3 regions of the Lachnospira rogosae (ex Hitch et al. 2025) genome follow, and region 2 is predicted to be linked to each of the others. Evidence: predicted binding sites of a transcription regulator. Region 2 holds the regulator's gene; each other region holds the start of a gene.
The links. The regulator Rex, encoded in region 2, represses fermentation and respiration genes when NADH is low (regulators of the CRP and FNR family bind a similar motif). The targets are predictions, from matches to a motif close to ATTGTTAANTANTTAACAAT.
Positions count from the first base shown of each region.

Region 1: pckA (phosphoenolpyruvate carboxykinase (ATP)) is a predicted target of Rex. The motif match lies at 8,041-8,060, and genes of this name have one in related genera.
Region 3: serC (3-phosphoserine/phosphohydroxythreonine transaminase) is a predicted target of Rex. The motif match lies at 1,746-1,765, and genes of this name have one in related genera.

Region 1 is NZ_JBBMER010000003.1:236,972-248,403, forward strand. It holds gene WMO14_RS05400 (MATE family efflux transporter) at 66-1,397, shown strand; gene bsh (choloylglycine hydrolase) at 1,659-2,636, shown strand; gene WMO14_RS05410 (MalY/PatB family protein) at 2,673-3,848, shown strand; gene WMO14_RS05415 (sensor domain-containing phosphodiesterase) at 3,917-5,761, shown strand; gene WMO14_RS05420 (MarR family winged helix-turn-helix transcriptional regulator) at 6,099-6,545, shown strand; gene WMO14_RS05425 (MATE family efflux transporter) at 6,567-7,898, shown strand; gene pckA (phosphoenolpyruvate carboxykinase (ATP)) at 8,193-9,797, shown strand; gene WMO14_RS05435 (GntR family transcriptional regulator) at 9,927-10,580, opposite strand; gene WMO14_RS05440 (50S ribosomal protein L25/general stress protein Ctc) at 10,975-11,432, shown strand, end outside.
Region 2 is NZ_JBBMER010000002.1:279,151-290,582, forward strand. It holds gene WMO14_RS03645 (NAD(P)H-hydrate dehydratase) at 1-646, opposite strand, end outside; gene WMO14_RS03650 (hypothetical protein) at 646-1,266, opposite strand; gene WMO14_RS03655 (redox-sensing transcriptional repressor Rex) at 1,293-1,928, opposite strand; gene WMO14_RS03660 (homocysteine S-methyltransferase family protein) at 2,059-4,515, opposite strand; gene WMO14_RS03665 (hypothetical protein) at 4,508-5,191, opposite strand; gene WMO14_RS03670 (DEAD/DEAH box helicase) at 5,192-6,829, opposite strand; gene WMO14_RS03675 (ABC transporter ATP-binding protein) at 6,980-8,884, shown strand; gene hbs (non-specific DNA-binding protein Hbs) at 9,022-9,303, shown strand; gene WMO14_RS03685 (CYTH domain-containing protein) at 9,416-9,868, shown strand; gene WMO14_RS03690 (chloride channel protein) at 9,900-11,189, shown strand; gene WMO14_RS03695 (ABC transporter substrate-binding protein) at 11,311-11,432, opposite strand, start outside.
Region 3 is NZ_JBBMER010000001.1:62,997-74,428, reverse strand. It holds gene WMO14_RS00285 (phosphoglycerate dehydrogenase) at 1-583, opposite strand, end outside; gene serC (3-phosphoserine/phosphohydroxythreonine transaminase) at 583-1,665, opposite strand; gene ilvB (biosynthetic-type acetolactate synthase large subunit) at 1,857-3,548, opposite strand; gene ilvD (dihydroxy-acid dehydratase) at 3,603-5,273, opposite strand; gene leuB (3-isopropylmalate dehydrogenase) at 5,458-6,540, opposite strand; gene yajC (preprotein translocase subunit YajC) at 6,891-7,175, opposite strand; gene tgt (tRNA guanosine(34) transglycosylase Tgt) at 7,311-8,447, opposite strand; gene aroC (chorismate synthase) at 8,612-9,679, opposite strand; gene dnaK (molecular chaperone DnaK) at 9,805-11,432, opposite strand, start outside.

The DNA.
Region 1 (11,432 bases), on a different contig from region 2:
AATGTGTTTAGCACATTCATTTTTATGAAATAGGGGATTTACCCCAATAAGATAAGGAGATAAGTATGGATCAGACTTATATGAAGAAAGAAAACGTATTAAAACTTCTGATAACTATGGCACTTCCAATGGTTATATCAATGCTTGTAAATTCACTCTACAACATTGTAGACAGCTTCTTCGTAGCACAGATAAGCGAAGACGCGATGACTGCTATATCGCTTGTGTTTCCAATGCAGAACTTTATTAATTCGGTAATGATAGGTTTTGGAATAGGAATAAATTCAGTAATATCATTTTATATGGGTGCACAGGATAAGGTACAGGCAGACAAAGCCGCAAGTCAGGGGATATTACTTGCGACAATACACGGAATAGTAATGACAGCAGGATGTATTATGCTTATAAAGCCATTCCTTTGTATGTTTACTAATGACAGCAGTATTGTAGAATTAGGACTTCAATACTCATATATAGCATTTGCATTTTCAACAATACTTGCATGGCAGCTGGTGTTTGAAAAGACATTTCAGGCAGTTGGAAGAATGACAGCATCAATGACGGCAATGCTTGGTGGCTGTATAACTAATATCCTGCTTGACCCGATGCTTATATTCGGAGTAGGAATATTCCCTGATCTTGGAATAAGAGGAGCGGCAATTGCCACAGGAATAGGACAGACAGTAAGCCTTCTTGTGTATGTTATCATATATATACTACGACCTATGCCAGTTCGTTTTACAAGAAAATGTATGAAGCCAGAGAAAACATTATGTCTGAAAATGTATTCGGTCGGCATACCAGCCAGTCTTAATATGGCACTTCCTTCACTGTTAATATCAGCACTTAATGTAATACTAGCAGCATTTTCACAGACATATGTATTCGTGCTTGGTGTATATTACAAGTTACAGACATTTCTTTATCTGCCTGCCAATGGAGTTGTTCAGGGAATGAGACCATTAATCGGATATAATTATGGTGCAGGAGAGCATAAGAGGGTTAAGAAAATATATTCGACAGCCACAATAATAGTATTAATAATTATGTGTGCTGGAACAGCTATATGCCTTGAAATACCAGATAAGCTTATAGGCTTATTCACAACTAATGCAAATACAATTAGTGCCGGTGCCAAGGCACTTAGAATAATCAGTGCAGGCTTTATCGTATCGTCAGTATCTGTAACAGCCTCTGGTGCACTGGAAGGATTGGGAAAAGGACTTCCATCACTTGTAATATCAGTATTCAGATATGCAGTTATTATAATTCCAGTTGCATTTATTCTTTCAAGGATATATGAGGTTAATGGAGTGTGGTGGTCATTTGGAGTTACTGAGTTGGTAACTGCATTTATATCGTATATAATCTATAAAAAGGCGACACATCATCATTAAATGTAATCAGACATATAAGGTATCTTATGAAACAGCATGTCATCATTACAGATTTGAGGTAAAGTCAATAATATGGTTTATGTAAATTTAATTATTGGATTTGTATAATTGCTTTATTTTGAAGAATAATGGTTGTATAATTAAAAATACAATTTACAATATTATATAAAAATATTAATTGTAATTATATGGAGAGTGAAGATAATATAATTGGTATACAATAAAATATATAAATTGCGAATAAAAGAGGAGGCTTAATATATGTGTACAGCAGTTACTTATAAGACTAAAGATTTCTATTTTGGAAGAACTCTTGATTATGAGTTCTCATATGGTGAAGAGATAACAGTTACACCAAGGAATTATATATTTGATTTCAGGCATATAGGACAGCTTAAAAGCCATTATGCAATAATTGGTATGGCATTTGTGTCAGAAGGATACCCACTTTATTATGATGCGGTTAACGAAAAAGGTCTTGGAATGGCTGGACTTAACTTTGTTGGCAATGCGGCATATAAAGCATCAGTATGTGGTGAGAAGGATATAGCACAGTTTGAGTTCATACCTTGGATATTAAGCCAGTGTGCGACAGTCAGCGAAGCAAGAGCTAAGCTTGATGGAATTAATCTTACAGGAACACCATTCAGCAGCCAGCTTCCAGCGGCACAGCTTCACTGGATAATTGCAGATAAAGATGAAGCAATCACAGTTGAGTCTATGAAAGACGGACTTCATATATATGACAATCCGGTCGGAGTGCTTACTAACAATCCGCCATTTGATATGCAGATGTTTGCACTTAATAATTATGCAGGGCTTTCAAGCAGACAGCCAGATAATACATTTGCAGACAAGCTTAAGTTAAATGCTTACAGCCGTGGAATGGGAGCTATGGGACTTCCGGGAGATTTATCAAGCCAGTCACGTTTTATAAGAGCAGCATTTACAAGACTTAACGCAATTTCAAGCGATACAGAGGAAGAAAGTGTAAGCCAGTTCTTTCATATACTAGGTTCGGTAGAACAGCAGAGAGGTTGTTGTGAGGTAACTGACGGAAAGTATGAGATTACTATTTATACATCCTGCTGCAATGCGGCAAAGGGAATATATTATTACACAACATATGATAATCATCAGATAACAGCAGTAGATATGCACAAGGAAAATCTGGACGGAACAGAGCTTATAAGATATCCAATTATTACTAAGGGTGAAGTAAGATGGCAGAATAGATAGAATATGTCAGAATAATAGTGATGGAGAGATAAGGCGATGGAATGTACTGATAAGTATGATTTTGATACACCAATAGACAGAACTAATACGCAGTCCTTGAAATGGGATGTTGCAGAAAATGAACTTCCTATGTGGGTTGCTGATATGGATTTTAAGACAGCACCAGAGATAATTGAGGCTGTTAATAAGAGAGCGGCGCACGGAGTATTTGGATATTCAATAATACCGGAAAGCTGGAATGAGGCTGTAGCAGGCTGGTGGTCAAGAAGACATAACTGGGATATTGATAAAGACTGGCTTGTATTTTGCACAGGAGTTATACCATCAGTGTCAAGCATAGTAAGAAAGCTTACAACACCTAATGAAAATGTTGTTATACAGACACCAGTTTATAATATATTTTTTAATTCAATAATCAATAATGGAAGAAGGGTGCTTGAAAATCCATTAAGATATGAGAATGGCGAATACAGCATTGACTGGGAAGACCTAAAGAATAAGTTAGCCAATCCACAGACAAGTCTTATGATATTATGCAATCCACAAAATCCATCAGGAAAGATATGGAGCAGGGAAGATTTATCAAGGATAGGTGAGCTGTGTGCAAGGTATTATGTAACAGTGGTATCTGATGAAATTCATTGTGATCTTACAGACCCTGGAAAGGAATATATCCCATTTGCTTCTGTATCAGATGTATGCAGGGATATAAGCATAACCTGTGTTGCACCTACTAAGACATTTAATATTGCAGGACTACAGACAGCAGCTGTCATTGTGCCACATAAGAATTTAAGGCATAAGGTGTGGAGAGCACTTAATACTGATGAGGTTGCAGAGCCTAACGCGTTTGCGGTATGGGCAGCAGAAGCAGCTTATAATTATGGTGATAAATGGCTTGATGAATTGAGAGGTTACATTTATAATAATAAAAGAATTGTTAACGAGTATGTCAATGACAATATTACATCAATAAAAGTTGTGCAATCAGAGGCAACATATCTTTTATGGCTGGATTGTTCAGCAATTACTGATAATAGCAGTGAATTAGCGGCATACATAAGAAACAGGACAGGGTTATATCTGTCAGCAGGCAATGTGTATGGCGGTAATGGCAATCAATTCTTAAGATTAAATATTGCGTGTCCTAAGGCAGTGCTTATGGACGGGCTTAAAAGACTTGAAGAAGGTATCAGGCTGGCTATGAATTAACAAGTTGTTAAGCTGGCAGTTGATTAACTTTGTAAGGATATACTAGCTGATAATTAATGGGGTAATATATGGAAAATGGAAGTTTGCAATACGAAAATCAAATATTAAAATCAGAACTTGAGGCAGAGCATTTTATTCTTACACAGATGGCAGAACTTGGAAAGGTAAGAAATGTACGGGAATGTCAGGTAGCAATAAATAATCTTCTTGAAAAAATCGGACATTTTACGAAAGCTGACAGAGCATATATAGTTGATGAAAAAGACGGTTGTTATTATAATACATATGAGTGGTGTAATGAAGGTATTGAACCACAGATTAATCAACTTCAGAATTTGAGAGCAGAGGATATGCCGTATTGGATACCAAAGCTTTCAAGTGGTGAGAGTATATTTATTGAAGATTTGGAAAATGTAAAAGAGACTATGCCTGTTGAATATGAAATATTAAAGCCTCAGAATATACATACACTTATAGTGTTTCCAATAATATTAAGCAATACATTAAAAGGGTTTATAGGTGTTGATAATCCTAATATAAAGGATGCAAAGGACGTAATCAGACTACTTGCGGCACTGGGGAGTTATCTTGGTACTACAAGAGAGAATGCCGCTGTATATGCCAAGCTTGAATACAGGCTTAATTACGATTCACTTACCAAGGCATATAACAGGTATGGGTTTTACAAGAATGCACAGAAGCTCATAAAGGAGCATACTGATACAGAGTATTGCCTTATATTATCAGATATTAAGAGTTTTAAGCTTATTAATGAAATATATGGTGAGAATATTGCAGATAAGATATTAATAGATGAAGTTAATATTATCAGGCAGAAGATGAAAGGTAATTCAGTTCTTGGAAGACTTAATGGTGACATAATTGCTATGGTTATTCCTAAGGAGTATCTGTCTGAGAAAGAATTTTCTGATATGATAAAGCTGCTTAGTGACAGGTATTCCAACAAGAATTTCAGGCTTCATATATATCTTGGAGTATATTACATAAAAGATGTCAATGAAACGATAAGACAGATGGTAGACAAGGTATCTCTTGTGATTATGAAGAGTAAAGGTAATATGAGCAATTATATTCTTTATTATGATGAGAATTCATATAGGAATGACATATTTAAACAGCAGCTTATAGGTGAGTTCGAGACAGCACTTAATGAGAACCAGTTCTGTATGTATTTACAGCCACAGACGGATAAGGATGGCAATATGCTTGGAGCAGAGGCACTTATAAGATGGAATCATCCTAATATGGGACTTATTATGCCAGGTGCATTTATAGAGTGCTTTGAAGATGCAGGACTTATATACAGGCTGGATAACTACATATGGGAGGAAGCTGCTAAGCAGCTTAAGATATGGAAAGACTCTGGTTATAATTATTATATATCGGTTAATATATCAGCAAAGGATTTCTATCATATTGATGTATACCAGACTTTCAAAAATCTTGTAAGTAAGTATGGTATAGATACAGATAAGCTTCACATTGAGATAACAGAAACAGCGTTATCAGAGGATAAGCAGGCGGCACATAAGACTATAGAAAGACTTCACGATGAGGGATTTATAATAGAGATAGATGATTTTGGAAGCGGATATTCTTCTTTTAATTTCCTTAAAGATGTGTGTGCTGATGTTATCAAGATAGACAGGGTATTCCTTAAGAAGTCAAGCCACGAGGAGCGTGGAGAGCAGATATTAAGGTCGATTATAAGTCTTTCACACGATATAGGAATGGACGTAATAACGGAGGGCGTTGAGAATGTTGACCAGCTTTCTATGCTTGCCAAGATGAATTGTGACTGGTTTCAGGGTTATTACTTCTCAAAGCCGATTGCTGTCGGGGATTTTGAGGAGAAGTATGGCATTAAGTATAAAATAAATAATAATGCATAAGCATTGGTAATATTAGTAAGTTTAATAAGACTTTTTAATTATTAACGCAGCCGTGTGAAGTTATATGGCTGTTAATAATTAAAAAGTCTTTTTTTATAATGGTATGATTATAGCTTTATTAATATAGCAGAAATTGAAATTTATGCGAAATTACAGGGGTTAAGCTGGGAACTTGATGTATGGTGGGAACCTTACGTATTGGGAGTAAGCTGACAACTTGATTTTATTCCGAAATCGGAGTAATATACTATAATCCGATTTCGGAATAAACTGCGGGAATGGATAATTAAAAAATAAAAGTAAGTAGATAGCAAATATAATTTAAGAAGGAGTTAGAGTGAAAAATATATCAAAAAATCTTCAGATGTTTAATCAGGTATGTAAAGAAACCAATGTTATATACCACGATTATGCGGCGAAGAATGGCATATCAGATACAGCTTTCTGGATAATGTATTCTGTATATTATTATGGTGAGGGGATAACACAGAAGAATATATGTGAGGAGTGGTTCTACAGTGCACAGACCGTTAATTCCTCACTTAAGACTATGGAAAAAAATGGACTTATAATATTAGAGCCGTCTAATGATAATAAGAAAGAGAAGCAGATACATTTTACCAAAGAAGGACAACTGCTAGCGGAAAAGATTATTAAACCTGTAATAGAGGCAGAAAAGCAGTCTTTTGAGCAATTGGACAGCAGGGAGATTGAGGTTATGTTTGAAACAACATATAAGCATATGAAGAAGCTTGAGAGCCTTATAGAGAGTATAAAGAATTAGAGAACATCAAGGAGAATTAAAGTGAAGATAAAATTATCAGACCATTTTTCATACGGTAAGCTTATTAAATTTACATTACCTACAATTATTATGATGATATTTACATCAATATATGGTGTTGTCGATGGAGTATTTGTATCCAACTTTGTAGGAAGTGATGCATTTGCGGCAGTTAATCTTATAATGCCGGTTGTAATGATACTTGGCTCGGTTGGATTTATGATTGGTACGGGAGGAAGTGCCATCGTATCAAAGACACTTGGAGAGGGCAAGAAAGAAAAGGCAAGAGAATATTTTTCTATGCTTATATACCTTTGCATAGTGTCAGGTGTTGCACTGTCAGCAATCGGAATTATATTTATACGTCCTATAGCTGCGGCACTTGGTGCAAGGGGAAGTATCGCTGATGATTGTGTAATATACGGAAGAACACTGCTTGTTATGCTTACAGCATTATTCTTGCAAAATGCTTTCCAGAGCTTTCTTGTTGTGGCTGAAAAGCCAAAGCTTGGACTTGGAGTTTCACTGCTTGCAGGATTTACGAATATGTTTTTGGATTTCCTGTTCATATATGTATTAAAGCTTGGCGTATTTGGTGCGGCACTTGCAACAGGAATAAGCCAGATAGTTGGTTCGATAATACCGATAATATATTTCCTTAGTGATAAAAGTGACGTGCTTAAATTGCAGAAGGCGCGTTTTAACAAAGATATAATAATAAAGACCTGCATTAACGGCTCATCAGAGATGGTTACCAATATGTCGATGTCACTTGTAAATATGCTTTATAATATGCAGCTTATGAAGTATATAGGTACAAATGGTGTTGTTGCATACGGAATAATTATGTATGTTGGATTTATATTCTCAGGAACATATCTTGGTTATGCGGTAGGTTCAGCACCAGTAATAAGCTATCATTATGGTTCAGGCAATAAAAAAGAACTTAAAAATCTGTTCAGGAAAAGCATAACGCTTATTATTGTGGCGTCCTTAGTTATGACCGGACTTGCTGAGGTGCTTGCAAAATATCTTGCAGGAATATTTGTAAGCTACGATAAGGAACTGCTTGAGCTTACAACGCTTGCTATAAGAATATATTCAGTAGCATATCTTTTCAATGGACTTAATATATTTACTTCGTCATTCTTTACTGCACTTAATAATGGTGCGGTATCGGCGGCAGTATCATTTCTTAGAATGTTCGTATTCCAGATAGCGATGATTATGATACTTCCGCTTATACTTGGAATTAATGGAATATGGATGGCTGTTATAGCGGCAGAACTTCTGGCATTGTTCGTAAGCCTTATATTCATAATAATAAACCGCAAGAAATACGGTTATGTGTAAGAATATAGATATAGATAATAATACACATATGTGTAGGAATACGGCATATATAATACAGATATATGTATAAATACGGTTATATGTAAAATAGTAATGATATTTAATTGGAATTTAACATAAATATTAGGAATTATTGATATAAAAAGTTAAAAACTTAACAATTAAAAGGTTGCTTTTTGCAGGCTGATTATGTATACTAACAGAAGAATTTGGTTAAATCCATTTTCTGTAATCTGCCAAAGGGCATACAAGCCCTATTGGTGCTACAATTTAAGAAAAGAGGTTTAATGTAAAATGGCAAACGTTGATTTAAGCAAGTATGGTATTACAGGCGCTACAGAGATTATTCACAATCCTTCTTATGAATTATTATTCGAAGAAGAAACAAAGGCTTCTAACGAGGGTTACGAAGTAGGAAAGGAAAGCGAACTTGGTGCTGTTAATGTTATGACAGGTATCTATACAGGTCGTTCTCCTAAGGATAAGTACATTGTAGTAGATGAGAATTCTAAGGACACAGTATGGTGGACTTCAGATGAGTACAAGAATGATAACCACCCAATGTCAGAAGATGTATGGGCTAAGGTTAAGGATATTGCTAAGAAAGAACTCTGCAACAAGAGACTTTTCGTAGTAGATGCATTCTGTGGTGCTAATAAGGATACAAGAATGGCTGTTCGTTTTATCGTAGAAGTAGCATGGCAGGCACATTTCGTAACTAACATGTTCATTAAGCCAACAGCAGAAGAACTTGAAAACTTCGAGCCAGATTTCGTAGTATATAACGCTTCTAAGGCTAAGGTTGAGAATTACGCAGAATTAGGTCTTAACTCAGAGACATGTGTAGCATTCAACATCACAAGCCACGAGCAGGTAATCATCAACACATGGTATGGTGGAGAAATGAAGAAGGGTATGTTCTCTATGATGAACTACTACCTTCCACTTAAGGGAATAGCTTCAATGCACTGCTCAGCTAACACAGATAAGAATGGTGAGAACACAGCTATCTTCTTCGGTCTTTCAGGAACAGGTAAGACAACACTTTCTACAGATCCTAAGAGACTTCTTATCGGTGATGATGAACACGGCTGGGATGACAATGGCGTATTCAACTTTGAAGGTGGATGCTACGCTAAGGTTATCAACCTTGATAAGGATTCAGAGCCAGATATCTACAATGCTATTAAGAGAAATGCTCTTCTTGAGAACGTTACTCTTGATGAGAATGGTAAGATTGACTTTGCTGATAAGAGCGTAACAGAGAATACTCGTGTATCTTATCCAATTAACCATATTAAGAATATTGTAAGACCTATATCTTCAGCTCCAGCTGCTAAGAATGTTATCTTCCTTTCAGCTGATGCATTTGGTGTACTTCCTCCAGTATCTATTCTTACTCCAGAGCAGACACAGTACTACTTCCTTTCAGGATTTACTGCAAAGCTTGCTGGTACAGAAAGAGGTATCACAGAGCCTACACCTACATTCTCAGCTTGCTTCGGACAGGCATTCCTTGAGCTTCATCCTACAAAGTATGCTGCTGAGCTTGTTAAGAAGATGGAAAAGAGCGGAGCTAAGGCTTACTTAGTTAACACAGGCTGGAATGGAACAGGTAAGAGAATTTCTATTAAGGATACTCGTGGTATCATCGATGCTATCCTTTCAGGTGCTATTAAGACAGCTCCTACAAAGACACTTCCTATGTTCAACTTTGAAGTACCTACAGAACTTCCAGGTGTTGATTCAGGTATCCTTGATCCTAGAGACACATACGCTGATGCTTCTGAATGGGAGACAAAGGCTAAGGATCTTGCAGAAAGATTTAACAAGAACTTTGTTAAGTATACAGGCAACGAAGCTGGTAAGGCTTTAGTAGCTGCTGGTCCTCAGTTATAATTAATAATTCTGGATATAACAGACGATTGTCAATTTAATTAAATATTTTATTGGTATATAAAAAGACCGCTTGTAATTAATGGTAAGCATTAGTTACAAGCGGTTTTGTTTGACTATATTCTCTATAAATTAAAGTTCTGTCCTGACAATATTAAGAGGCATCATAAGATGATCAATAAGGATTCTGTAAGCCTCATTGCCATTGCCGGTTTTCAGGTTCTCAAAGTATTCAGAATGTTCATCTATTGTTCCATTAATACGGCCTTCAACCTCAAGTGCCGACTGTGTTGTAAGTCGGATAAGATACATAAGCTTTTGGAACATATGATTAATCTCCTCATTCTCAATGTAATTAACTAAGAGCAGGTGAAACTTATGGTCGTAATTAATAAAACTTTCGTAGTTATCATCAAGAGCAAGTGATTCTTTCTGGTGTTTGAGAATTTCACCAAGTTTCTGTATTGTATTCTGACCTTTAGCGGTCTGATATTCTTTAGCTAGGCATTGCGTACAAAATCCTTCGATAGCACATCTTATCTGGATGGTTTCCCTCATATCTTTCTGGCTTAATTGTCTTATGCGAAAGCCTTTGCTTGGGATAACTGTGATATAACCATCCTGGCTTAAGCATTGCAGAGCCTCTCTCATAGGTGTTCTTGATATGCCGAGTTCTTTGGATAATTTAGTTTCTGAGTAAAGTGTGTTGACATCGAGCTGGTGAGTAAGAATTAAATTCTTAATGTAATTATAAGCCTCAAGCTGCAATGATGACATAAGCTGCATAGATTCCTCCGTTGTATAAATGCCTGAATAAAAAGTTACGATAATAAATTTATAAATGGACTTTTAAAATAAATTAAAAAAAACATAAAAAATACAATTTACTGATATATAATAGACGATTATTATATTAAAATCAATAAAATAAATATAAAATCGGTATACCGGCACGCAATGTTCGTAATAAAATAATTTAAAATCTGAATATGTAAAGTTATTGTGTTAAAATACTATAATGAAAATATGTAATGATTGCACAAAAAAAACTTGAAAATTTGGTTAATCTGTTTAATTGCAAAGGACTATAATACAAATCGTAATAAAGAATAGATAAACTTAACAGAACCTCTTTGTTGAAGGCTTGCTAAGCAAATCAGATTTTTGGAGGAAAAGATAAATGAATACTTTAAAAGCTGAAAAAAGAAGCATGGATGACAAGGCAAAGAAATTAAGAAGGGAAGGTTATGTAACTGGCAATGTATTTGGAAGAAGCCTTGCAGAATCAATACCGGTAAAGATTGAGAAGAAAGAAGCAGAGCGTTTCTTATCAGTCTGCAACAAAGGTAGTGAGGCAAAGCTTACAATCGATACAACAGATTATGATGTTCTTGTAAAGGAAGTTGATTACGACCCAATCAAGAGACAGACATTAGAGATTGATTTCCAGGTGCTTACAGAAGGAGAAAAGGTTCACTCAGTTGCAGAGATAGTATTAGTTAATCATGACAAGGTACAGGGTGTTGTTGAACAGCATATGGAGGAAATTCCTTATAAGGCAGCTAAATCAGCGCTTGTTGAAAAGGTAAGCGTTGATATAGGAGAACTTAAGCCAGGCGACAGTATTAAGGTAGGAGA
Region 2 (11,432 bases):
TTATAATCTTCCCACAATATGAAGCTGCTGGATATAATATATGTCCGATTTTTTCAAATCCAAAGGTAACTGTTATATCAGCATTAACCGCAGATCCCATAACCACACCTGTCGATGCACTTATACCTGATGGTATGTCAACAGCCACAACAAGCCTGTTTCCATTATTGTCGCTATTCTGTGTATACTGTGAACGCACTGATGTACTGCATTTATTAATTGTATCTACTACTATTCTGGCCTCTCCTGCCAGTTCTCTTGATAAGCCATTGCCAAATAAGGCATCTACAATAACCCCATATTTAGAAAAATCCGGGCTATTAATACATTCTATGCCCAGATTCTTTATTATGTTCAATTGTATATCGAATTCTTTGGTAGAAGCGTGTGAGTTAATTATATACACATCCACATTGTAGCCCTTAAGATAAAGCTGTCTTGCCACCGCAAGTCCATCTGCCCCATTATTGCCACGTCCACATACGCATATAATGTCTGTATGTATATTTCCTTTAACCTTGCTTTCAATAGCTTCTGTCACTGAGAGTGCGGCTCTTTCCATAAGCACAACTGATGGTATACCAAGAGTATTAATTGAATAAGAATCCACATTCTTCATAGAAGCCGCATCTAATACATATCTCATTACTGCTTATCTCCTACATTGCCTTCATTAATTCTGTCAACTGCACTACAATTCTCAGGTCCGATAATATCGTGTATAAGAGAATACATATTATTATTAACAGTTTCTTTATCCTGTTTTATAAGAATATTCTTCTTAAGCTTGACTCTTGTAGCATTAATCCACTTATCAAGTACCTCTATATCCTCTGTATTGGCATTCATTCTGTCATAGCAGGCTTTAAGTGTCTCTGTAAGAAGCTTCTCGTTAGCCCTTGCCAATTCTCTTGGTACTTCTAAGAGTTCATCTTCAAGCGAAGCTATCTTGTCATTAGACTCCTGTATAAGTCTTTGGTTCTGGCTCATACGCTTCTGCTTCTGCCTGCTTGAATCATCATCTTCCATATTCTCAACAACATCATTGATAAGCTGCTTTTTAAGCTTCTTGATGTCTTTAATGTCATTATTAATTCTTCCCTGCTTCTTAAGCAGTTCATTAACCTGTTTCTCCCAATACGCAATCTCATCTGTCTTATTCTTCTCGTTAATAAGGTGATACCATCGCTCATCAAGCGTAAGAATCGGAATATTCTTAAATACATCACTATTCTTTAACAATTCATAAGTTATCTTAGACACCATCAATTCCCCCTTTGGATTTAATATCTTTATGAGTGCTTATTGGCAATTGTGTAAGAAAGTCTCATAAGGCTTTCTGATAAATGTACATTCTCAACTATTACGTCATCTGGCAGATTAAGATCTGTATGTGCGAAATTCCATATAGCCTTAATTCCTGCATCTGCAACCTGCTTTCCGATTTCCTTAGCCGCCTGCTTTGGTATTGTCAGTGCAACTATCTCTATATCGTTCTTATGTATAAAATCGGCAAGTTGATCCATCATCATTATATCTATTCCGTGAATGCTTTCACCTTTAAGCTCTGGATTGTTATCAAATACGCCGCATATAACAAAACCACGCTTCTCAAAGTCTGTATAATTAACAATAGCACGTCCAAGGTTACCAGCACCTATTATTATCATATTATGCTTCCTGTCTATTCCAAGTATCTTGCCTATCTCATCATAAAGATACTTCACATTATATCCATATCCCTGCTGTCCAAAACCTCCGAAATTATTGAGGTCCTGTCTTATCTGTGATGCTGTAACTTTCATTCTCACACTTAAATCTTTAGATGAAATCCTCTGAACACCACTTTCTATAAGTTCGCCCAGATATCTGTAATATCTTGGCAATCTTCTTATAACAGCCGATGAAATCTTCTTATTCTCTTCCATAACATTCTCCATTCCTGTGCAATACTGCTACGAAAAGGAGATGGGAAACCTGTAATTACCAGCTTCCCATCAGCCTTCAAAATTAATGTTAATTATATAACTATTTTGCTAAAAAGTAAAGAAATGTACTCTATCCAAGCACTCTCTTAGCAATATCCACAGACTCCTTTGCATCCTTTGAATAGAAATCCGCATGTATTTCCTTAGCATATTCAGGAGTAAGCACTGCTCCTCCTACCATAACCTTACAATCAAGATTGTTCTTATGTATAAGTTCTATTGTCTTTTTCATTGAAACAAGTGTTGTTGTCATAAGTGCTGACAGACCACAAAGCTTCGCACCATTTTCTTTAATCGCATCTACAACAACCTGATATTCAACATCCTTTCCAAGATCAATAACCTCATAACCATAATTCTCAAGAAGTACCTTTACGATATTCTTTCCAATATCGTGGACATCTCCCTTAACCGTCGCAATAACAATCTTTCCCTTGCTTACAGGTGCATTATTGCTCATAATCATATGTTTTCTTATAACCTCAAACGCTCCCTGTGCAACGCCAGCCGCCATTATAAGCTGTGGCAGGAATAATGTTCCCTTCTCGAACTCCTCACCTATCTTATCAAGTGCAGGAATCAAGGCATTATTAACAATGTCCATAGAATCCATACCTGCAAGAAGTTCTTCTGTTATTGCTGCACCTTCATTTTTTAGACCTTTCTCTACTGCATAGAATAAGTCATCACAGGTATAACTGCCCTTCTTATCCTTAAGATTAACACTTCCACCTGCCTGTGCTGTCTGACCACCCTGTACTGCATTTGCCGCTGTATTCATTGGATTAATCTTGCTTATATTAGGCATTGAAGCATAAGCCTTAATATAATCAACAGAATTCTTATCTATATTGGCAAGAAGCTTATATGCCCTTACTGCCCCCATCATCTCATATATGTTAGGGTTAATAATCGCAAGATCAAGACCATTCTGCATAGCCATTGTTAAGAAAATGTGATTGACAAGCACTCTGTTAGGAAGTCCGAAAGATATATTCGATACACCAAGCACCGTCCTTAAGCCAAGAGTATGCTTAACCTCATAAAGTGCATTAAGCGTTTCCATTACCCCCTCCTGTTCGGCTGAGGCTGTAAGTGTAAGACAGTCTATATATATATCCTCTTTAGGAATTCCTATAGCTATTGCCCTGTCCATAATCTTTCTTGCTATGGCAACTCTGTCTTCTGCTTTCTTAGGAATACCATCTTTATCAAGAGCAAGGCCAATTACTGCCGCACCATATTTTTTTACTATTGGCAGAATGTTATTAAGAGAGTCTTCTTCTCCATTAACTGAATTGACAATCGGCTTACCATTATATACTCTTAATGCAGCATCAAGAACCTCAGGTATAGTTGAGTCAAGCTGGAGAGGCACATCCACAACCGACTGAAGTGCTTTCACAGTATCAACCATCATCTGTCTTTCATCAATTCCCGGAAGTCCTACATTGACATCAAGAATATCAGCACCCGCACCAGTCTGTTCTAATGCCTGTCCAAGTATATAATCCATATCATTATCTAAGAGTGCCTGCTTAAATACCTTTTTACCTGTTGGGTTAATTCTCTCTCCTACAACTCTTGGCTGGTCAACTATAACTGTGCTTGTAGCTGAGCATACAGCCGATGGCATTTTCACTGGTTCTTTTGCTAAATTGCCTTCTTTATGTAACATATCTGATAAGCACTTTATGAATTCAGGAGTTGTTCCACAACAACCACCGAATATTTTAATGCCATACTTTCTTAAATCCTTCATAAATTCAGCAAACTGCTCTGCTGTCACATTATATTCATTAGTAACAGGGTCGGGAAGTCCTGCATTAGGCTTTACTATAACCGGAAGATTAGTCCAGCCTGTAAGTTCCTTAATAACCGGCTCAAGTTCCTTAGGTCCAAGTGAACAGTTGACACCTAAGGCATCAACTCCAAGTCCTGATATTGTAAGTGCAAATGAAGATATCTGACATCCTGTAAATGTACGCATATTTTCTTCAAATGTCATAGTCGTCATTATTGGAAGCTGGCTATTCTCCTTTGCTGCAAGCACTGCCGCTTTCACATCTAACAGATCTGTCATTGTCTCAAATACAACAAGATCTGCACCTGCCGCCTCACCAGCCTTGACTATCTCAGCATACATCTCATAAGCTTCCTCAAAGCTTAATGTACCTGTTGGCTCTAGAAGCTGTCCTATAGGTCCTACATCAAGTGCTACAAGTGCTTGTGGATTCACATTGGCACACGCCTTCTTTGCATTTTTAATTCCCGCTGTTACAAGTTCATCAACTGAATGCCCACATTCTTCAAGCTTATATCTGTTGCCACCAAATGTATTGGCATATATTATGTCTGCACCTGCCTTTAGATACTGCTCGTGTATGGAAATGAGAAGTTCTGGTTCTGTAATATTAAGCATCTCAGGTGTTTCACCCATCTTCATTCCTGCCGCCTGAAGCATAGTACCCATACCACCATCAAGAATTACATAATCCTTTTGTAAAAGTTCTTTTAGTTTATTCATTACAATGTCCTCCTGCTTCCCTGAATCTGCATGTACCTTTAAGGTTACACGACATACATCCTTTTTTCTGTGAACTGACCTCTCCGGTTGTAAGCCCAATAACTGCTGTTACAGACTTGGTTGGTGTCATCATATCAGTCTTTCCTATATTAAGCCCTATAAGCTTAGGTGCATTTAGTATTTTTAAGAATTCGCCCTGCTGTGACAAAGGCAGATCACCATATCCTATTCCAAACCTGAATGTCTGGTTATACTCTGGAAGTTCCTCTTTAATAACAGCCTCAACCTTATCGCATACCTGTTCAATTGCTGCACTTGCCATACTGTCTGATATTACAGCCCTGGCAAGGTCTGAGGCCTGCATCACCCTTAACATCCTGTCTATTCCATCAGAGATTGTCACTGCTATAAGTGCCGCTTTATTACAGCCTTTAAGATGTTCTTTAATTGAGTTTCCTTTTAATGTAACAGAAGTCCCTTCAAGCCTTACGCCCTCATCGACCTGTGTCACATCCACTACCCTGTATACATATCTTGGAACTGCCGCTTTTAAGACCTCTGCCTCACATTCATCTATAAGGCTGTTTATTGTCTCATCTGCCCCTATTCCCTTGTATCCTAAGTACCTTAATACTTCTGCCCTGTTTATACTGCTTAATGTCACCTGTTTTTTCATTTATTTATTCTTTCTTGCTTTGTCCTTATGCTTGCCTTTTCCTCTGCCCTTGCCTCTTGACTGGTTAGCCTTCTCAACATTAACACGGCGTCCCTTAATCTGCACGTTATCATTCATTGCCTTAAGAATTTTCTCTGCGTGTATAGCTGGTACATCAACAAATGTATAGTTGTCCATCATATCTATCGCGCCTACAAGCTTGCCAGGCATACCAGATTCACCTGCAATAGCTCCAAGAATATTAGCTGGCTTTATTTTATCCTTTTTTCCAATATTAATAAAGAGTCTTACCATTCTTGAATCATCTTTATCTGTATCAAAATGGAATTCTTCTACTTCATCTTCTCTGTCAAGGGTATCACCTATAAGCATTTTTAAAAGTGCTGCTGCCATATCCATAGATGTATATTCTTCCTGATTAACGTGTTCTTCAACAAGATTAACCATATCTGTAAGTCCACCCTCTTCGATTGTCTGTCTGATTTTATCAAACATATTATCAAGCTTGGTGTTCTTAACATCATCCAATGATGGAACAGGCTTTGCAAGTATCTTAGTCTTACAGTAACGCTCGATATCCTTTAACTTATACACTTCCTTGCCACTTATAAATGAAAGTGCCATTCCAGATCTTCCTGCACGCCCTGTTCTTCCAATTCTATGAACATAATATTCCTCATCCTGAGGAATGTCATAGTTAAATACCATATCTACATCATCAACATCAATTCCTCTTGCTGCTACATCAGTTGCTATAAGTATGTCTACCTTGCCGCTTCTAAAGTCATCCATTACTCTGTCACGCTGCTGCTGTTTCATATCACCATGTATTCCATCAGCAAAATAACCTCTGCCCTTAAGCTCTGATATAAGCTCATCAACCTGTCTTTTAGTGTTACAGAACACTACTGAAAGTCTTGGATTGTATATATCAATAAGCCTGCACAATACTTCTGTCTTATTCTTAGGTCTTACCTCATAATAGAACTGTTCTATATTAGATACTGTAAGTTCTTTTCTTACTACCTTTATAATCCTGGCATCTTTCTGGAAGTTTCTTGCAATATCCATAATAGCCTTTGGCATAGTAGCTGAGAACATTACTGTCTGTCTGTCTTCTGGCGTTTCTGTAAGAATTGTTTCCATATCTTCCCTGAATCCCATATCAAGCATTTCATCAGCTTCATCAAGAATAACCATATTAATATTATCAAACTTAACAGTCTTTCTTCTCATATGGTCCATAACTCTTCCAGGAGTTCCAACAATAATCTGTACGCCCGTCTTTAATGACTTTATCTGTCTTACTATCTCCTGTCCTCCATATACTGGAAGAACTTTAATATCACTCATATATTTGGCAAGTTTTCTTATCTCCTCAGCCACCTGTACAGCAAGCTCTCTTGTAGGGCAGAGTACGATTGCCTGAGGCTTTTTTATCTGTGGGTCTATCTTCATAAGCATAGGAATTGTGTATGCTGCTGTCTTACCAGTACCTGTCTGTGCCTGTCCGACAACATCAATACCTTCACATACAGCTGGAATTGCCTGTGTCTGTATAGGTGAAGTTTCCTCAAATCCCATATCCTCAATAGCTCTTAATATTCTTTCATCAATGTTTAACTCGTCAAATTTCATTCATTTCCTCATTTCTTAAATTTAATACACTTATCTTAGTCTAACTTTTTAATAATACATTATAGGAAGAAATAAGTCAAAAAAATTGCAATTTATTCTTAAAGCAAGTATAATTCAACTAATTAATTTAAAGAAAGGAACACTGTTATTATGATTCTTTCCTGTAATAATATAAGTAAATCTTTTGGAACAGATGTTATTATCAAATCCTGTTCTTTTAATATTGAAGACCACGAAAAAGCAGCTATCGTTGGTATCAACGGTGCTGGAAAGTCTACTCTTTTAAAGATTATAACCGGAATTGAACCTGCTGACACAGGACTTGTAACGTTAGCTAAGGACAAGACTTTAGGTTATCTCTCACAGCAGCAAAATCTTAATTCAGACAACACCATTTATGATGAGCTTTTATCTGTGAAGCAATATATCCTTGATATGGAAGCACAGCTAAGAAGTATTGAGAACCAGATGAAATCAGCAGATGATACAGCTCTTGAAACACTTATGAAGAAATATTCAGACCTTAACCACGAGTTTGAATTAAACAACGGTTACGCTTACAAAAGCGAGATAACTGGTGTTCTTAAAGGCCTTGGCTTTGCAGAAGAAGATTTCACACTTAATGTTAATACTTTATCAGGCGGACAAAAGACACGGGTTGCACTTGGCAGGCTTTTATTATCAAAGCCTGATATTATACTTCTTGACGAGCCTACCAACCACCTTGATATGGAGTCTATAAGCTGGCTGGAGAACTATCTGCTTAACTACAGTGGTGCTGTACTTATAGTTGCCCACGACAGATATTTCCTTGACAAGATAGTAAGCAAGATTATCGAGTTAGACAATGGCAATGCAACTGTATTCTCAGGCAACTATACTGATTACGCTTCAAAGAAAGCTATCCTGCGCAATATGCAGCTAAAGGAATATCTTAACCAGCAGCGTGAAATTAAACATCAGGAGGAGGTTATAACAAAGCTTAAACAGTTCAACCGTGAGAAATCTATTAAAAGAGCTGAAAGCCGTGAAAAAATGCTTAACAAGATGGAATTTGTCGATAAGCCTGAAATTTTAAACGACAAAATGGATATTAAGCTTGAACCTAATGTAATAAGCGGTAATGATGTCCTTACTGTAGACAACCTTACTAAAGGTTTTGACGGAACTGTTCTTTTTGATAACATATGCTTCCAGATTAAACGTGGTGAACGCGTAGCACTTATCGGAAGTAACGGAACAGGCAAGACAACAATATTAAAATTAATTAATGGAATTATACCTGCCGATTCAGGCTCGATATATCTTGGTGCTAAAGTAAATATTGGTTATTATGATCAGGAACACCACGTTCTTGACCCTGACAAGACTATTTTTGATGAAATCAGGGATGCTTACCCAGACCTTAATAATACACAGATAAGAAATACACTTGCAGCATTTTTATTCACCAATGAAGATGTATTTAAGTATATAAAAGACTTAAGCGGTGGCGAGCGCGGACGTGTATCATTAGCCAAACTTATGCTCTCTAATGCCAACTTCCTTATATTAGATGAGCCTACTAACCACCTTGATATCACTTCAAAGGAAATTCTTGAAAATGCACTTAATAGTTACACAGGTACTGTCCTGTTCGTATCACACGACAGATACTTTATTAATTCTACTGCAACAAGAATTATTGAGCTTGCCAATAAAACAGTTGTTAATTATATTGGTAATTATGACTATTATCTTGAAAAAAAGGATATACTAGGAGCAAAACCAATAACCAATAACACTTCTAAATCCAGCAATTCAGCCATTTCAAAGCTTAACTGGCAGGAAGAAAAGGTAAAGCAGGCACAGCAAAAGAAGATTAAAAACGAAATCAAGCGTACTGAAGAACGTATGGCTTTAATTGAGGCTGAGATTGAGGAACTTGATAATATGTACGCCGACCCTGCCATAAGCAGTGATACTGCCAAACTTATGGAAATACACACCAGGAAGGAAGCTCTTAGCAAAGAGCTTGATGAGCTATATGATAAATGGGGGGAATTAACATTATAATTCCAATACCAAAAACAGCGAAAAATGCCGAAATAAGGCAATTCTTAAGCGTTTTTTATTGACAAAATTACCTATATGGAGTATAAATAACCTATACTTATTATTACTTATTTCATTTAAGGAGGATGTAGTTTATTATGAATAAGACAGAGTTAGTTGCTGCAATCGCAGAGAAGGCTGAACTTTCAAAGAAGGATGCTGAGAAGGCTTTAAAGGCTTTCACAGAAACTGTTGCTGAACAGTTAAAGAATGGTGACAAGATTCAGTTAGTTGGTTTCGGTACTTTCGAAGTTGCTGAAAGAGCTGCTAGAACAGGTCAGAATCCTCAGACAGGTAAGGCTATTGAAATTCCTGCTTCTAAGGCACCTAAGTTTAAGGCTGGTAAGGCTTTAAAGGATACTGTTAACTCAGCTAAATAATTAATATTCGATAGTGGATATTGCGACTGTCACTTAGGTGACAGTCTTTTTTATATGTATTTATAGATACATATAAATATTATCAATGAAATTCAGAAAACGGAGACACACTATGGAAATAGAACGTAAATTCTTAGTTGCACAATTGCCAGATAATCTGGACAATTATAATTGCAGATATATTGAACAGGGTTATCTTTCAACTAAACCTGTAGTCAGGGTAAGACGTGATAATGATGATTATTATCTTACTTACAAAGGCAGTGGTATGATAGCACGTGAAGAATACAATCTTCCACTCACCAAAGACTCGTATGAACATTTGATTAAAAAAGCTGACGGTAATATAATAACCAAAAAGCGTTATGAAATTCCGGATGGTAACGGATACACTATTGAACTTGACATATTTGAAGGAGCATTCAACGGCACTGTTATTGCAGAAGTTGAATTTAACACTATAGAAGAAGCTGACAATTACATTATGCCAGAGTTTTTTACAGAAGATGTAACTAATAACCCTGAATATCACAACAGCAATATGAGTAAAAAGAAGTTCGACTAACGTGAACACTCTAAGAAAAGAGGATAACCTGATGAAAAAACTCTCTGATATATTAGATATAAGTCCTGATATTACTCTTGAAACACTTCAAAGAGCAAGAATGGCAGCCTTAACACTTATCAAATGGCTTCTCTGCTCTTTATTTACAGGAAGCTTTATAGGACTTATCGGAGCATTATTTTATAAAGCTTTACAATATGTAACAAGCTTTCGGATCCAACACCCTTACACTTTATTCTTTCTTCCTGCTGCCGGTATAATAATCGTTCTTATGTACCATTTTACGCACGAAGACAAGAATACAGGAACTAATCTTGTAATAACAGCAATCCAGTCCAATGCAGAAGTTCCTGTCCGTGTTGCTCCTCTTATTATAATATCAACACTGCTTACACATCTTTGCGGTGGTTCAGCAGGACGAGAAGGTGCAGCCCTGCAGGTTGGCGGCTCCTTAAGCAATTTTATCGCCAAAATATTACATTTTGACGACAAAGATACAAGAATTATGATTATGTGCGGAATGAGTGCCTGTTTCTCTGCTCTTTTCGGAACTCCTATAGCCGCAGCCATATTTTCTATGGAGGTTATAAGTGTGGGGGTTATGTATTACGCCGCACTTGTTCCCTGTATTATATCCGCACTTATTGCTTCCGGCGTAGCTGGGTTATTCAATATAACACCAACTATGTTTATAATAAGCGAAATATGTGAACTAAGCATATCTACCGGAATAAGATTTATGATAATGTCAGTAATATTTGCCCTCGCAAGCATTGTATTCTGTTATATGCTTCATTCATCAGCCAAAATATATTCTGAATACTTAAGCAACCCATATATCCGTATTATAATAGCTGGTGTGCTTGTTATTATTTTAAGATATATAACCGGTACTACTGATTATCTTGGTGCTGGTGCTCCTATGATTGCGGCAAGCTTTATAACAAGCTGTTCGTGGTATGTCTTTATTTTAAAAATGCTGTTTACAGCCATTACATTAGGTGGTGGATTTAAAGGCGGTGAGATTGTCCCTACACTTTTTGTCGGTGCAACTCTTGGAAGCTTTTTGGCTCCTGTATTCGGACTTCCAATCGGCTTATGTGCCGCGTGCGGTATGGTAAGCGTATTCTGTGGCGTAACTAACTGCCCACTCACTTCTTTCATATTATCAATTGAAATGTTTGGTGCTGGTTCAATGAAATTCGTAATTATATGCGTAGCAATAAGTTATATGCTCTCTGGCTACTACAGTCTTTATAACAGCCAGAAGATTGTTTACTCTAAATACAAGACAGAATATATTAACAGACATTCACATTAATTATAATAAAAAAGGCAATTCATACAGAATTATCATATCTACCGATTTTTCTGCTAATGAATTGCCTTTTTACTGCTTTTACCGCTTTTACTGCTTTAACTATGCATCATTCTTATATATTTTATTTGTAGAAATTGTCCTCTGGAAGCTTTCCACCAACTGAAGCTGGATTTGCTTCGTAAAGAACATTTAAATATTTGCTTATTTTGTCTTTGGCATCACTGCCTGTTATTATTGTTATGT
Region 3 (11,432 bases), on a different contig from region 2:
AATCACATTCCTTGTATATATCCTCAACATTAACAATATGCTTAACTTCGCTTGAAAGATTCCAGGCTGCATTAACTGAAAGATATGGGTCATATCCATATACTTCCATTCCAAGGCTTATAGCTGCATTAGCAACTAGCTGTCCGATAGCACCAAGTCCGATAACACCAAGCTTCTTGCCTTTGATTTCCTTACCAGCAAATGCTTTCTTAACCTTTTCTGCTGACTTTGCAATATCTGCATCATCTTTATTATCTTCTACCCACTTGATACCGCCAAGTAAATCTCTTGAAGCTAAAAGTAAAGCTGCAAGAACGTGTTCCTTAACCGCATTAGCATTAGCACCTGGTGTATTAAATACAACGATACCCTTATCTGCACATTTATCAAGTGGAATATTATTAACACCAGCTCCAGCTCTTGCTATAGCAAGAAGATTATCTGGTAATTCCATATCGTGCATCTTAGCACTTCTTACAAGTACTGCATCCGCTTCTTCAAATGCTGCATTAGCATTATAATCGCTTGAGAAAAGGTCAAGACCTACAGAAGCTATATTATTAAGACAATTTACGTTAATCATTAGGCATTCTCCTTTTCGAACTTCTTCATAAATTCAACTAACTTCTCAACGCCTTCGATTGGCATTGCATTATAGATAGAAGCTCTCATACCGCCAACTGTTCTGTGACCCTTAAGATTTACAAATCCAGCCGCTTCTGCTTCTTTAACAAATTTAGCATCAAGTTCTTTATCACCTGTTACGAAAGGAACATTCATAAGTGAACGGTCTTCCTTAACAACTGTTCCCTTAAACATCTTAGACTCATCAAGGAAATCATAAAGAATTTTAGCCTTCTTTTCATTGTGTTCTTTCATAGCTGAAAGTCCACCCATCTTCTTAATCCACTTAAATACCTTGCCGCAGATATAGATATTGTAGCAAGGAGGTGTATTATAAAGAGAATCTGCATCTGCCTGTGTCTTCCACTTTAACATAGTTGGTGTTCCAGGAAGTACATCATCTGTTATAAGGTCTTCTCTGATAATTGCAATAACAACACCAGCAGGTCCGATATTCTTCTGAACTCCGCCGTATACTACACCATATTTTGTTACATCAATTGGTTCTGATAAGAAACAAGATGAAACATCTGATACAAGTATATGTCCCTTAGTATTAGGGAGTGTCTTATACTTTGTTCCATATATTGTGTTGTTCTCACAGATGTATACATAATCTGCATCCTCTGGAATATCAAGATCTGAACAATCTGGTATGTATGAATATGTCTTATCCTCTGAGGAAGCTACAGCAACAGCCTCACCATAGATTTTAGCTTCATTAAATGCTTTCTTAGCCCACTGGCCAGTGATAATATAAGCTGCTTTTTTGTTCTTCATAAGGTTCATTGGAACTTCTGCGAAGAACTGCGATGCACCACCCTGAAGGAATAATACCTTATAATTGTCAGGTATATTCATAAGCTCTCTTAAGTCTTTTTCAGCTTCTTTGATGATGTTATCGTAAACCTTGGAACGATGGCTCATCTCCATAACCGACTGACCAGAACCCTGGTAATCTAACATCTCATCTGCTGCTTCCCTTAATACTTCTTCGGGTAATACTGCTGGACCTGCACTAAAGTTATAAACTCTTGCCACTTTCTCTTCCTCCTGATTCATTTCAATAATTAATCATAAACATTTAATCATAAGTAAATATATTCAAAATAACTTAATATATTAAAAATTTATTAACATTTATTCTATTCCTGCTAAATCGCTCTGTCAAGTTAATATTTTATCATAATAAAGTATTTGCTGTACTTTTTTTAATACCAAAAGGCTGATGCTTAATTAGCACTCTCCTTTTTATTAAGATCATCTCTGTCAAATGCTTCTGATATAGGTGCTCCAGGTGCAACCATAGGGAATACCTTATCATCTTTGCATATATCACATTCAATGACGCAAGGTATATTAAGCTCGATAGCTTCTTTAAGAGCCTTCTCAAAGCTTTCTATATCTGCTACACGGTATGCCTTAGCTCCCATACCTTCTGATACCTTAACAAAATCAACCTGATCGTTAAGTACTGTTGCAGAATAACGCTGTCCATAGAAAAGATCCTGCCACTGGCGTACCATACCAAGAACGTGATTATTAAATATAACCTCGATTATTGGAATATTGTAACGTGTAGCTGTTGCAATCTCATTCATATTCATACGGAAACAGCCATCTCCTGCTATATTAATAACAACCTTATCACGACAGCCAACCTTAGCACCTATGCTTGCACCAAGTCCATATCCCATTGTGCCAAGTCCACCTGATGTAAGAAGTGTTCTTGGACTTTTGAACTTATAATGCTGTGCAGCCCACATCTGGTGCTGTCCTACATCTGTAGATATAATTGCATCTCCGTTAGTAATCTCATATATCTTTTCCATAATATATGGTCCATTAAGAACATCTTTTCTATACTTCATAGGGAACTTTTCTTCATAATTTTTGATATGTTCCATCCATTCTGTATGCTCTGACTGCTCAAGCTTGGCATTAACTCTCTTTAGTATCTCAGCCGCATCACCTATTACAGAAGCATCTGTATGTATATTCTTATTAACCTCAGCCGCATCTACATCAAACTGAAGAATTTTCGCATTCTTTGCAAATTTCTTTGTATTTCCTGTAACCCTGTCAGAAAATCTTGCACCGATTGTAATAAGAAGGTCACATTCTGACACACCAAAGTTAGATGTCTTAGTTCCGTGCATACCAAGCATACCTGTATAATGAGGATCTGAACCATCAAATGCACCTTTACCCATAAGTGTATCGCATACAGGTGCATCTATCTTTTTAACGAATTTTCTTAATTCATCCGAAGCTTCTGATGCAATAACTCCGCCGCCAACAAATACATATGGCTTCTTAGCAGCTTTAATCATAGCAACTGCATTTTCTACATCTTCTTCTGTGATTGTATCTGTAACTCTCTCAATTGGCTTAGGAGTTTCTTTAATGTAATCACACTCATTAGCTGTTGCATCTTTAGTTATATCAACAAGAACAGGACCCGGACGTCCTTCCTTAGCTATCTTAAAGGCTCTTCTTAATGTAGCAGCAAGATCCTTTACATCTTTTACAATAAAGCTGTGCTTAGTAATCGGCATAACTATTCCAGCTATATCTACTTCCTGAAAACTATCTCTACCAAGGAGTGGAAGTGTAACATTACATGTAATGGCAACGATTGGAATTGAATCCATCATAGCTGTTGCAATACCTGTTACAAGATTAGTGGCACCAGGTCCTGATGTCGCAAAGCATACACCAACCTTTCCTGTTGCTCTCGCATATCCGTCTGCGGCGTGAGATGCACCCTGTTCGTGAGATGTAAGGATATGTGTTATCTCATCTGAGTGCTTATATAACGCATCATAGACGTTAAGAATGGCTCCACCTGGGTATCCAAATACAGTATCTACACCCTGTTCTTTTAAGCATTCAACTATAATCTCTGAACCATTTAATATCATTAGTCTGTCTTCCTTTCATTATATTTATCATTCTATTTTATCTAAATATACTTATTATGCCTCTGGTGTCTTTAAAACAGCACCTCTGTTACCTGATGTAACCATTGAAGCATATCTCTTAAGATATCCTGTTGTTACCTTAGGTTCTCTTGGCTGCCATTTTGCTTTTCTTGCAGCAAGTTCTTCATCAGAAACTTTAAGTTCAAGCTTTAAGCCTGGAATATCAATGCTTATGATATCGCCTTCCTCTACTAAAGCAATAGGACCGCCTACTGCTGCTTCTGGTGAAACGTGTCCGATAGAAGCACCACGGCTTGCACCTGAGAAACGTCCATCTGTAATAAGTGCAACTGATGAACCAAGTCCCATACCAGCAATAGCTGATGTTGGGTTAAGCATTTCTCTCATACCAGGACCACCCTTAGGACCTTCATATCTGATAACAACAACATCACCAGGTACAATCTTTCCACCCTTGATAGCTGCAATAGCATCTTCTTCACAGTCAAATACTCTTGCTGGACCTTCGTGTACAAGCATTTCATCAACAACTGCTGAACGCTTAACAACTGAACCATCTGGTGCAAGGTTACCAGAAAGAACTGCAAGACCTCCTGTCTTACTATATGGCTTATCAACTGGTCTTATGACTTCTTCATCTTTATTATAAGCCGTAGCAATGCACTCACCGATTGTCTTTCCTGATACTGTCATACAATCTGTATTAAGAAGTCCAATATCAGCAAGCTCATTCATAACTGCATATACACCACCGGCTTCATTAAGATCTTCCATATATGTAGGACCTGCTGGTGCAAGGTGGCAGAGGTTAGGTGTCTTTTCGCTTATTGGATTAGCGAACTTAATATCAAAATCAAAACCAATCTCGTGTGCAATAGCTGGAAGATGTAACATACTATTTGTTGAACAGCCAAGTGCCATATCAACAGTAAGTGCATTCATAATAGAATCCTTTGTGATAATATCTCTTGCTGTAATACCCTTATTAACCATATCCATAACAGCCATACCAGCGTGCTTAGCAAGCTTAATTCTCTCTGAATATACGGCTGGGATTGTTCCATTCCCACGAAGTCCCATACCAAGAGCTTCTGTAAGACAGTTCATAGAGTTAGCTGTATACATACCTGAGCAAGAACCACAAGTAGGACATACCTTTTCCTCAAATTCAAGAACATCTTCTTCTGTCATTGTTCCAGCGGCATATGAACCAACTGCCTCAAACATAGATGAAAGACTTCTCTTCTTACCCTTTACGTGACCTGCAAGCATAGGACCACCTGATACAAATACTGTAGGAAGGTTAAGTCTTGCTGCTGCCATAAGAAGTCCCGGAACGTTCTTATCACAGTTAGGTACCATAACAAGTCCGTCAAACTGATGTGCAATAGCCATACATTCTGTTGAGTCAGCTATTAAATCTCTTGTTACTAAAGAGTACTTCATACCAACGTGTCCCATAGCAATACCATCACACACTGCGATAGCTGGGAATACTACTGGAACACCACCAGCTTCTGCTACTCCTAACTTAACTGCATTAACAATCTTATCAATATTCATATGACCTGGTACTATTTCATTATATGAACTTACAATACCAATCATAGGTTTCTTCATCTCTTCTGCTGTGAAGCCAAGTGCATTAAAAAGGCTTCGTGCAGGCGCCTGCTGCATACCGCTTCTTGCGTTATCACTTACCATAACTATTCTCCTTGTAAATCTAATTCTTTAAGTTAAAATGTTCTCTTAGCTCGCATATTTACATAAAATACATAACTTATTCCAATATTCGTTAAGCCTTCATACATTATACTGCTTCACTAATTATCCAGCTTTTATACATTATGCTGCCAGGAAACATTTATCATTACTGTCTATACTTTATTTATACTCTCTCTGCTATAAGGTCACCCATCTTGTCTGTTCCGACCTTTGTGCAGCCTTCTGAATAAATATCTGTTGTTCTGTAGCCTTCCTTAAGGACTGCTGCAACTGCTGCCTCAATGGCATCTGCTTCCTTATCAAGGTCAAGTGAATATCTTAACATCATAGCTGCTGAAAGGATAGTTGCTATAGGGTTAGCTATATTCTTTCCTGCTATATCTGGTGCTGAACCATGGCTTGGCTCATATAAGCCTAACTTAGTCTTACCAAGGCTTGCTGATGATAACATACCGATAGAACCTGTTATCATACTTGCTTCATCTGAAAGAATGTCACCGAACATATTCTCTGTAAGAATTACATCAAACTGTCCCGGATTCATAACAAGCTGCATAGCACAGTTATCTACAAGCATATCCTCTAATTCAACTTCTGGATAATCTTTAGCAACTTCGTGTACAATCTTTCTCCAAAGTCTTGAAGAATCAAGTACATTTGCCTTATCTACACTTGTTACTTTCTTTCTTCTCTTCATAGCAATTTCAAAGCCCTTGATTGCTATCCTTCTAATCTCTTCTTCATTATATGTAAGAGTATCTATGGCAGTCATAAGTCCGTCAACTTCTTCTGTGTGTCTTTTACCAAAGTAAAGACCACCAGTAAGCTCTCTCATAATAACCATATCGAAGCCATCTCCGATTATCTCTTCCTTAAGAGGGCAGGCTGCCTTTAACTCATTGTATAAATATGCAGGACGAATATTAGCAAATAACTCCAAATCCTTACGAATCTTTAATAATCCAGCCTCTGGTCTTAGGTCAGGTGCAACATCATACCATCTTGAGTTACCCACGTTTCCACCAACAGCACCAAGAAGCACTGCATCTGAAGCCTTAGCAATTGCTACTGCCTCATCTGTAAGAGGTACTCCACACTCATCAATAGAGCAGCCTCCCATTAAAATCTTCGTATAATCGAACTTATGTCCATATTTGTCAGCCACTGCATTTAACACTTTAACTGCTTCTGCGACTATCTCTGGTCCGATTCCATCACCGGGAATTAAAGTTATTTTACAATCCATAACGTATCCTGCCTTTCCTTCTTGTACTAACGCCCTACTTAAGTTTATTAACCCACTTTCAGGCTATTGGTTAATATATTACTCCATAATAGTGCATTTTTCAAGTATTTGTACAATATCGACAGTACCAAAACACCCATTTTTATCAAAATAGAAAAAGCTCATTCTCGCACCGTATTCGGTCGTTTGCATCAACCCACATCTTCGTGCGGACGCATATTATCGTCATATGATATTTTTTGTATAACAGAGAATCCTATCAGAATTTCCCATTACACAAAAAAGCTTCCAGCACCATTTACCGGCACTGGAAGCTAAATCTTTTAATTCTGATTTATTATTCTCTCTGATTATTCTTCTGATGAAGCTGGCTTTTCTACCTGAGCAATTGCTTTCTTCTGCATTGTTATACGGCAGTTCTTATTGTTACCAAATTCAACGATAACATCATCTTCTGTTATATCAAGAATAACACCATAGAAACCACTTGTTGTAAGAACATAATCACCTATCTCCATAGAGTCCATAAGCTGCTGCTGTTCTTTCTGCTGTTTCTTCTGTGGCTTAATTGCGAAAAAGTACATTAATGCACCAAGTGCAACTACATATACTACAATAATACCAAGCTGTCCCATATATATTCCTCCTAATTACTTGCCTTCATACAGGCTCAATATTGTTATAATACCTTAATTGTGGTCATATGTCCATTGTTTAATGATAAATTTATAGCATTTTTATGATTTTAAATATTTATGCACTGCCATTAATTACTTCTTATCATAAGTCTTAAGCAGATATAATCTTTCATCCTTAAAGCTCTTATAATTTCCTGCATCAATAGCCCCCCTTATGTCTTCCATAAGGTGATTATAAAAGTAAAGGTTATGAAGCACACAAAGTCTCATTCCAAGCATTTCCTTAGCCTTAAGCAGATGTCTTATATATGCTCTTGAATAATTCCTACAGGCTGGACACTGACAGCCCTCCTCGATAGGTGATGTATCCTTTTCATACTTTGCATTGAAAAGATTAATCTTTCCAAACTTTGTATACACGTGTCCGTGACGTCCATTTCTTGATGGATATACACAGTCAAAGAAATCAATACCCCTGTCAACCGACTCTAAGATATTAGCTGGTGTACCAACTCCCATAAGATAAGTTGGCTTGTTCTGTGGAAGGTATGGAACAACCTCGTCCAGAACGTGATACATTTCTTCGTGTGTCTCACCAACCGCAAGACCGCCAACTGCGTATCCGTCAAGATCAAGCTCTGATATGCGCTTTGCGTGGTCAATTCTTATATCATCATAAATTGCCCCCTGATTAATACCGAATAACATCTGACTCTTATTTATAGTATCTTCAAGTGAATTAAGACGATTCATCTCCTTCTTACAACGCTCAAGCCATCTTGTAGTTCTCTCAACTGAATTAATAATATACTTTCTATCAGCCTTAGCAGGCGCACACTCGTCAAATGCCATTGCTATAGTCGAACCCAGATTAGACTGAATCTGCATACTTTCCTCTGGCCCCATAAATATCTTATGTCCATCTATATGTGACTGGAAAGTTACTCCTTCTTCCTTAATCTTACGAAGTCCCGCAAGTGAGAACACCTGAAATCCGCCCGAATCTGTAAGAATAGGCTTATTCCAGTTCATAAACTTGTGAAGACCTCCAAGCTCTTTTATAAGCTTATCACCCGGTCTTACATGGAGGTGGTAAGTATTGGATAACTCTATCTGTGTTCCTATTTCCTGTAAATCTGTTGTAGCAACTGCACCCTTAATAGCAGCCACTGTACCAACATTCATAAATACAGGTGTCTGCACAGTTCCATGAACTGTTGTAAATTCAGCTCTTTTTGCTCTTCCATCTGTCTTTAATATCTTGTACATATTCTCTCTTTCCTTATATATAATCTTAAATTAATTGCCCTTAAATATACAACCTATATTTCTCAACAAATATATATAATCTGCATCTCTTAATAAAATGCAATCTATATATCTAACAAATATATAACTCTTAATCACTCTGTTCTATAATAAATAATTCCTGATTAATCTCTCTTATAAAACTCTGTTATCCTGTCAATTCTTGATGTCATATTGGCAAATATCATATCCACAAGAGTAACTGCTGTCATCGCCTCAACAACAACTACAGCTCTTGGAACTATCATTGGGTCGTGTCTTCCCTTTATAGATATCTCTATATCTTCACCTGATTTATTAACAGTTTCTTGAGTTCTTGCTATTGAAGGTGTAGGCTTGACTGCCGCTCTTATGATTATATCAGAGCCATCGCTCATACCACCAAGCACACCACCACTGTGATTGGTCTTTTTGACAATCCTTCCATCTTTAATAGTAAAGCTGTCATTATTCGTACTTCCTGTACTGTCTGCTGCTGCAAATCCATCACCAATTTCAAAGCCTTTTACAGCACCAATGGACATTATAGCCTTTGCAAGATTAGCATCCAGCTTCTCAAATACAGGGTCTCCAACACCAGCCATCATACCAGTTACAACACACTCAATTATTCCACCCATTGAATCCTGCTCTTTCAGCTTCTCATCTGCGTACTTCTCAACCTGCATAGCAGCATTACTGTCTGGCATATTAAATGCGTTATTATCGCGTTCTTTCAAATCAAAATTATTATAATCTATATTAATTCCACCAATTCTAGATGAATATGCACATACCTTTATTCCAAGTTCCTCTAATATCTTAACAGCTATTGCTCCTGCCGCAACCCTGCCTATAGTTTCCCTTCCAGAGCTTCGTCCACCACCTCTGTAATCCCTGAAACCATATTTCTCGTCAAATGTATAATCTGCATGTCCAGGTCTGTAATAGCCTGCTATCTCAGAATAATCTGCTGAACGCTGTGTTTTATTATATACTACCATAGAAATCGGCGTTCCTGTCGTCTTTCCTTCAAATACACCTGACAAAATACTTACTTTATCATCTTCTTTCCTAGGTGTAGTATACTTTGACTGTCCTGGTTTTCTTCTGTTAAGAAACTTCTGTATATCTTCTTCACAAAGAGAAATTCCCGCAGGACAGCCATCAACAACAACTCCGAGTCCCTCTCCGTGAGATTCACCCCAAGTCATAAATTTAAAAATATTACCATATGTTGAACCTGCTGCCACTTATCTGCCTCCTATTCTGTATACATCTATATAAAAAACTGATATTATCTATAAAATAACACTCTATAGATAATATCAGATTTCTGTTAATTATTCAAAACATTTTCAAGATTAATTCTAAGCTCATCTAACTGATGTGCTAAATCTGCATTCATCTTCTCTGGCTTACACTTGACAACAATTCTTTTCAACTGGTTCATAGCTTCCTTTACAGCCTTCTTCTTAGCTTTATCCCATACCTTTTTATTCTGGCTGTATTCGCCCTCAGCTCTCTTTAAAGTATTCTCAGCTTCAATATGCGAATTCCAGTATTCCTCATTCTTCTTATCCTGCTCGCCATACACTTCCGCTTCCCACTTAGCTCTCTCAATCTCTTCCTCTGACATATTAGAGCTTGAAGTTATCGTAATAGACTGCTCTCTTCCAGTTCCAAGGTCTTTAGCTGATACATTGACAATTCCATTGGCATCAATATCAAATGTTACCTCTATCTGTGGAACACCTGCCATAGCCCTCTTGATACCATTAAGCTTGAAATTACCCAAAAGCTTATTATCCCTTGTAAATCTTCTCTCACCCTGAAATACCTTAATATCTACTGATGTCTGGAAATTACCAGCCGTAGTAAATATCTGGCTGTGTCTTGTAGGTATTGTAGTATTACGCTCTATAAGTCTGCTTGCAATTCCTCCAACAGTCTCTATTGACAAAGACAAAGGTGTTACGTCCATAAGTATAATCTCTGATGCCGCTGAGCCTGGCATAAGCTGGTTGCCAAGCTTACCACCCTGAACCGCCGCACCAAGTGCCACGCACTCATCAGGATTAAGATTTCTTGATGGTTCTTTTCCCATAATCTGCCTTACCTTATCCTGAACCGCCGGAATCCTTGTTGAACCTCCAACAAGAAGCACCATTCCTATATCATTCTTATTAAGTCCTGCATCATGGAGAGCATTTTCAACAGGAATAACTGTCTTATCAACCAGATCAGCCGTCAGCTCATTAAACTGCTGTCTTGAAATATTCATATCCATATGATGTGGTCCATCTTTAGCCATCGCAATAAATGGGAGATTAATATTGGCATTAAATGCAGACGACAATTCTTTCTTGGCTTTCTCAGCCTCTTCTCTTAATCTCTGCATAGCTGAAGCATCTTTAGACAGATTAATTCCATCAGTCTCTTTAAAGCGTTCAACAAGATAATTAACAAGCCTTGCATCAAAATCATCTCCACCAAGATGATTATCACCTGACGTTGCAAGCACTTCAATAACATTATCCCCTATATCAATAACCGAAACGTCAAAAGTTCCTCCGCCAAGATCATAAACAAGTATCTTCTGAGGATTGCCATTATCAAGCCCATAAGCAAGTGCCGCACTTGTTGGTTCATTAATGATTCTAAGGACATTAAGTCCTGCTATCTTGCCCGCATCCTTAGTAGCCTGTCTCTGTGCATCATTAAAGTAAGCAGGTACAGTAATTACAGCATCTGTCACTTCCTCGCCAAGGAATCCCTCTGCATCTTTCTTTAACTTCATCAGAATATATGCTGAAATCTCCTGCGGTGTATATGACTTTCCATCAATCTTCTTCTTATAATCTGTACCCATATATCTTTTGATAGAGAAAATGGTTCTATCTGAATTAACTGATGCTTGTCTTCTAGCTGTATCTCCAACAAGACGTTCTTTGTTCTTGGTAAATG